DNA from 2 places in the Fictibacillus marinisediminis genome. Region 2 is predicted to be linked to the other one. Evidence: riboswitches for the same ligand, from Rfam matches in the RefSeq annotation. Region 2 holds a riboswitch; the other holds the start of a gene.
What was found. Region 2 has a riboswitch for FMN ahead of LCY76_RS17220 (ECF transporter S component). Riboswitches for the same ligand answer to the same signal wherever they lie in the genome.
Positions count from the first base shown of each region.

Region 1: another riboswitch for FMN. It lies ahead of ribE (riboflavin synthase); the one in region 2 lies ahead of LCY76_RS17220 (ECF transporter S component).

Region 1 covers NZ_JAIWJX010000002.1:779,597-783,012, reverse strand. The annotation lists gene LCY76_RS04370 (bifunctional 3,4-dihydroxy-2-butanone-4-phosphate synthase/GTP cyclohydrolase II) at 1-662, opposite strand, end outside; gene ribE (riboflavin synthase) at 682-1,332, opposite strand; FMN riboswitch at 1,548-1,695, opposite strand; gene nfsA (oxygen-insensitive NADPH nitroreductase) at 1,775-2,521, opposite strand; gene LCY76_RS04355 (LysR family transcriptional regulator) at 2,642-3,416, opposite strand, start outside.
Region 2 covers NZ_JAIWJX010000002.1:3,224,456-3,227,871, forward strand. The annotation lists gene mqnE (aminofutalosine synthase MqnE) at 1-609, shown strand, start outside; gene LCY76_RS17215 (hypothetical protein) at 715-945, opposite strand; FMN riboswitch at 1,177-1,347, shown strand; gene LCY76_RS17220 (ECF transporter S component) at 1,565-2,140, shown strand; gene LCY76_RS17225 (YuzB family protein) at 2,382-2,618, opposite strand; gene LCY76_RS17230 (NAD(P)/FAD-dependent oxidoreductase) at 2,850-3,416, shown strand, end outside.

The sequences.
Region 1 (3,416 bases), 2.4 Mb from region 2:
GCCGTAAACTCTCCGTATTCCGTCGGAAGCTTAATCTCAACTTCTTTAGCCACCAGCTTTTCCTTCTGGTTTCTATATTGGATTAAATCCTTGATGGTGATGAACTTCAAGTCATGTTCTCGGGCGATTTCCTGCAGTTCAGGCACCCTAGCCATGCTTCCATCCTCATTCATGATCTCGCAGATCATCCCCGCCGGTTTGCAACCAGCCAGAATCGCCAGGTCTACAGCAGCTTCCGTATGGCCCGCACGCTGAAGGACGCCGCCTTTTTTTGCGATCAGAGGAAAGATATGTCCCGGGCGTTTAAAATCAGCTCCCTTCGACTCTTCCTCCACCATCTTTTGAATGGTAACTGCCCGCTCAAGTGCAGAAATGCCGGTTGTGGTACTTTTATGATCAATACTGATCGTAAAGGCTGTTCCATGAGGGTCTGTGTTATGGCTGACCATTGGAGAGAGCTCAAGCTTAGCAGCAAGCTGCTCATCGATAGGCGCACAGATCAGCCCTCTTCCATGCTTGGCCATAAAGTTTACGGTTTCGGGTGTGACTTTTTCTGCAATGGCAACAAAGTCACCTTCATTCTCTCTATCCTCATCATCTACCACAATTACTGGTTTTCCCATAACTAAATCCTGTACGGCCTCTTCTATGCTGTGAAACATGTAAAACCCTCCTTTGCCTCTAGAATCCGTGCTCCGTTAAATAGTCCATCGTGATGGCTGTTTTCTTGTTCTCCGGCTGAGTCTTACCGGACAGAAATTTTTCAGCATATTTTCCAAGCATGTCGCACTCGATGTTTACCGAATCTCCCTTTGCTTTTGCACCCAGTACGGTATGTGAGACCGTATGGGGGATCAAGGAGATCGTAAACGTATCATCTGTCAGTCCAAAAATCGTCAGGCTCGTTCCATCTACAGCAACTGAACCTTTCAGCAAAAGGTAGTTCGCAAGGTGCTGCGGTACTTTAATGTCATAATAGATGGCATTTTTTTCAGGCCGTTTCTGGACAATCTCTCCCGTTCCGTCGATATGTCCGCTGACAAAGTGCCCTCCAAACCTTCCGCCGGACGCCATGGCCCGCTCCAAGTTGACTTTAGAATGGAATGACAATTCTTTCAGCCCTGTACTTCTGTACGTTTCCGGCATCACATCAACAGTGAAGCTCTTTTCAGAAAAGGTAGTGACCGTGAGACAAACTCCGTTTACAGAAATGCTGTCCCCGAGCTGTACATCATCGAGAACTTTTGCAGCTGAAATGGTGAGTACAATGGTTTCATTGCCTTTTTTTATTCCTTCAATGGTTCCTAATTCTTCTATGATTCCTGTAAACATTCATTCACCCCCTGAGTTTATTATTGAAATATCTTAATTTAAGGAATGGGCTGAACTTGATGATTAAGCATCAGAAACAAAAAAACCCCCGGAAGACACAATTCTCCCGGGGGTTCCTATTTATTGTTCTGAATAAACTCGTAGCATCAATAAACAGTTATGACGAAATAAGCTTTCAAGGATTGTATTTTTAAACAATGCCAAATAAGCGTTCTTCATTCCTTCTCCCATCCAGACTATACTGTCGGCTCTGGAGTTTCACCAGATCCACCGTCTATGCACACTGCACAGCCGGGTCACGGACTAAGAGGACAAATCCTCATCACCGCCGGTTGGGAATTTCACCCGACCCCGAAGGAAACATATTTAATTGTAAAGCATGATACAAGTATAACGTTGTTTTATTTTCATTTCAAACATCATATCTCAGAACTTTTTCTCGCTATTGCTTATCAAGCCCTTTCGACTCAATAAATTCTTTCATATAGGTCCGCTTTGGCTGCGCCATTGTTCTCGCCATTTGAGTGGCCCACCCTTCATCCCGGGCTCCGCCTGTGCGCTCTTTATAGTACTCTGCCGTTTTCATCTCGAATTCCTTTAAAACCGGCAGCGCTTTTTCGTCATCCTTGTACTGATTTTTATGGAAGACGGCTTCTTGAGGCAAACGCGGTTTTAGACCAGGGGAGGCATCAGGAAAGCCGACAGCCATGCCGAACAGCGGCACTACATGATCAGGGCAGCGAAGCAGCTCGGAAACTTCCCGAAGATTGTTTCTAATACCACCGATATAGACGATGCCTAAGCCAAGCGACTCTGCAGCCACAGCAAGGTTCTGTGAGGCAAGAGCAACATCGATCATCCCTACCATGAATCCTTCCTTGGATTGTACGGTCGCATCAACATTTCCGCCTGTCATTTCAGCCATAAGCTGATGGCGATGATAATCAAGGCAAAAGACGAAGAAGTAGCCATTCTGGGCCACATAGCTTTGATCGCCTGCCAATTCAGCAAGCTTGTCCTTTAAACTCTGCTCCTCCACTCCTATGATGGAATATACTTGCTGATAGCTGGAAGTGGAAGCAGCCTGAGCACATTGGACAAGCGTTTCAATGGTTTCTTGCGGAATCGGTTCATCTTTAAACCGGCGGATCGACCGGTGAGAAAGAATATTTTTTATCGTTTCGTTCATTCTCCACAATCCCTTCGTGTTAAAGTACTTAGTTATGTTTCCTAATCTATCACAAGATTAATCGTGACAGAAAGCTTGGCGGCTTAGTCGTGTTTCATCCTCTCATGCCTATTCGTAATATTAATGGTACCGTAAAAGATGGCTTATAAATTCTTTGATGGCAAAGGTCTTATATTTATGTTTTTTCATCACAATTCCCAGGTGCCATGGGATTTCCTTGCCTTTGATCTCCACCTTTTTCACTTTTTGATCATTTACTTTCTCATAGATGGACTGCGGGAGAAAAGAAACGCCAAGGTTCTCTCCTACAAGACCTGTAATAAAGTCCCACTGTGAACTTTTATAAGCGATCTGCGGTTCAAAACCGGCCTGGCGGCATTGTGTAAGCATGTAATCATACAAAGCAAATTCTTCTGTGAAAAAGATAAAATCCTCATTGCTTAATTCTTTCAGCTCCACCTGATCCTTTTCGGCAAGCGGATGCTGGCTGCTGACGATCAGCGTCATTACGTCTTTCATGAATGGAACCACATCAAACAGCTCGTTATCTACAGGCAGCACCGATATTCCAAGTTCCAGATTGCCATGAAGCACTTCATCCTCTATTTTTTTCGCACCGTACTCCACCAGCTTGATGGCAATCTCAGGATAAGATTTTTGAAAATCACCAATGATCTTTGGAAAATACAATATTCCAATAACCGGGGGCAGACCGATCGATACGGTTCCTTTCTTCAAATGCATCACATCATATAAAGAAGAAGATAGATCTTCCATAGAATGGAGGATCTCTTGCGCATGGCTGTAAACCGCATGTCCCGCATCCGTTAGCTCAATATGCCTCCCCGATCGGTCAATGAGCTGAACTTCAAGCTCTTCTTCCAGAGATTTGACC
Region 2 (3,416 bases):
GAAGTATTAGAGGAGCTTGTTAAAGCAGGACTGGACACAATGCCAGGAGGCGGTGCAGAAATTCTGACTGAACGCTATCGTGAAAAAATGAGTCCGGATAAAGCTTCTACCGATCAATGGCTGGAAGCCCATGAGATTGCTCACGGTCTTGGACTTCGCACTCATGCAACCATGCTGTACGGATCTATTGAATCAAAAGAAGAACGTTTGATTCATATGGACAGACTTCGAAAGCTTCAAGATCAAACAAACGGATTTATGGTGTTCATTCCGCTTGCGATGCAGCCAAGAACAGCTTCCATGGGGCTTACCCGCCGTACGTCAGCTTTTGATGACATGCGCACGATCGCTATCAGCCGCTTGATGCTCGATAATTTTGACCATGTTAAAGCGTACTGGATCAACATCGGTGTACAATTAACACAGATGGCCTTGACTTTTGGTGCTGATGACATTCACGGAACTTTGATTGAAGAAAGAATTTCTCACTCTGTTGGTGCCCTCACTTCTCAAGGCATTACGCGTAAAGAATTGGTGCATTTAATAAAAACAGCCAACAAGAAACCTGTTGAACGCGATACATTCTATAACATCATCAAAGAATATTAAACAAAAACTGCCGGAAGCTTCCGGCAGTTTTTGTTTAAAGTAAATTCACGGAAGTAATGTCTAGCTTCAGCGCCCCAGTCCTTGAGGGCGCTTGAGCTTTTCTTCCTATCTTAATTTTTCTTCTGTCCAGAAGTAATCATCATCTGCGTTTAAAATGGTCAGCTTGCTGTGGCAGCATGGCATGACCAGCAGCTGCTTGATGCCTTCCTTTGCACTGTTCAGCTTTTCTTCAGAAAATGCCGTCAGCACATTGGACTTATGGCAGAACGGGCATTCATTTATATAGATATCGTCCATCATTTTATCGTAAGGCCAAGAATTCTCAAATGTCAGCATAACCACTGGCTTCTTTCTCAGAACAGCCAGGTTTCCCCTCCTTGCATATAGTATTTCCTACCTATTGTATACCAGAAGGCCAAGCATCTGTGTGATTTCTTTTACCCCGCTCTTTCCAAACCGTAACCTTTTCCCTCTCTGTTTGATCCACTAAACTTTTGTAAGTCAAAATGGTTCCCAAATTCCTTTTTATGCAGTATAATAAGCAATGTATTCTACAAAAAAATAGCGATCCATCTTCGGGGCAGGGTGAAATTCCCGACCGGCGGTATTTGAAGATTCCCTCTTCATCAGCCCGTGAGCTCATGAGAAGAACTGAAACGCATCGTTTCGTTGCTTCTTGTCTGCTGATCTGGTGTAATTCCAGAGCCGACAGTAAAGTCTGGATGGGAGAAGATGACGGTGCATCGTTCAGTTCTTTTACAATAAAGAGATCTATTGTAAAACGACTGAGCCCTCGCTCAGCTGCATTCTAAGGACATACCGTTCTTAAAATGTTTATTTGATGATGCCTGACACACTCCCTTAGCTTCTATAAAAAGCTAAGGGTTTTCTATTGTTGTCAGGGGTGCACTGCATTTGAAATCAGAGATGGCGCAACAAAAGGAGAGATTTCAACATGCAAAAGGGAAAAGTGTATAAAATGGTGGCTGTTTCCATGCTAAGCAGCATTGCGTACGTATTACAGTTATTGGATTTTCCCTTTCCGGGTCTTCCATCATTCCTGCAGATTGACTTCAGCGAAGTCCCTGCATTGCTTGCAGCGATTGTCTTCGGACCGCTCGCAGGAATTGCCGTTGAAGCAATTAAGAACTTCCTTCATTACGGAATTGTCGGCAACCTGACAGGGGTTCCAGTTGGAGAACTGGCAAACTTTATCGCTGGATCGATCTTCATTGTTCCTGTGTCCTATTTCTTCCGCAAATATCGTACAACGAAGGGCTTATCCGCAGGGTTGGTCAGTGGAACAGTCTTAATGACGTTAGCGATGGGGGTATTGAATTATGTGCTGATTCTTCCCGCTTACACATGGTTCCTGAACTCACCGCAAATGTCCGGTGATGCGATGCTGAACCTGATCTTAGTAGGGATTGCACCGTTCAATGTGATCAAAGGATTACTTATCACAATTTTATTCATTGTGTTATATACAAGGATTCAGCCTTGGCTGAATAGACAATATCAGCATTCTTAAAAAATGCAGAAAAAGCTGGCTCACTCGATGAGCCAGCTTTTCTATTGATCCATGCAGTTTACATAAAGTTTGATCGCACAGTAAATGTAACGTTTTGGCCAGTATTTCTTTCATTTCCGCCAGTAAAATCTGTTTTTGGCCAGTAAATGCATTTATAAGTCGTTTAGAACTTCATCTTAGTTGCCAAACTAACGCTGAATATAAAAAAACACCATTTCCGGGGAGGAAATCGTGTTTTTTATTAAAACATCGGATTTTCTTCTAAAAATTTATAAACGTTCTCGACCAGCTCGTCCGGTGTTTCACCGTGTACAATTTCTCCATTCACTAAAGCGAATAAAGAACGGGCACAGTGCCCACAATATCCGAGGCAGCCGTATTCAATCACATCCAGGTCATAATCCTGTTCCAATTTCTCTAGTGCACGCTGTGAGCCGTTGGCCAGGTTGCTGACACAAAATTCGATAATCGGCTTCATCTTTTCACCTCGCCTTACTTTTCTATCCTATCTTGTACGAACAGGACAGTCAAACCCTTTAACTTGTCCCTTCGGTTTTTCATGAAAATGGTTGAGAAATTATAGTAAAATGCTATACTTAGAAGTGTTTGAATGTGAAATCGCTTCCGTTGAAGCCTGTAGAAAACGTTGATTTACTGCTATTATTGACAACATTAGTACACATTGTGCCATAGAAAGAAGGGAAAGACAATGAAACACCTAGTATTGCTTGGCGGAGGATATGGAGGAATGCGCCTCATGAAGCGCCTGCTCAATGCATCTGAGCTTCCATCCGACGTCCAAATTACCTTAATCGACAAGCTTCCTTATCATTGTTTAAAAACTGAATATTATGCGCTGGCTGCTGGAACGATTTCCGACCACCATATCCGGGTTCCGTTTCCTGAACATCCCCAGCTTAGGGTGAAATACGGAGAAGTAACCGGCCTTGATTTTGCCGGAAAACAAATCCACCTTTTAGATGATGAAACTGTGACTTATGATGAATTAGTCATTGGCTTAGGCTGTGAAGATAAATATCATAATGTCCCTGGTGCTCCGGAATATACGCTCAGCATTCAAAGTGTGGACAAGTCCCGCGAAACCTACCAGGTATTAAATAACCTTCCGCATAATGCAGTTGTCGGTGTTGTAGGTGCAGGATTGAGCGGTGTCGAATTAGCCAGTGAACTCCGCGAGAGCCGTTCCGATTTGAACATCAAGCTTTTCGACCGCGGACCGATCATACTTAACGGGTTTAAACCGCGCCTGAGCAAC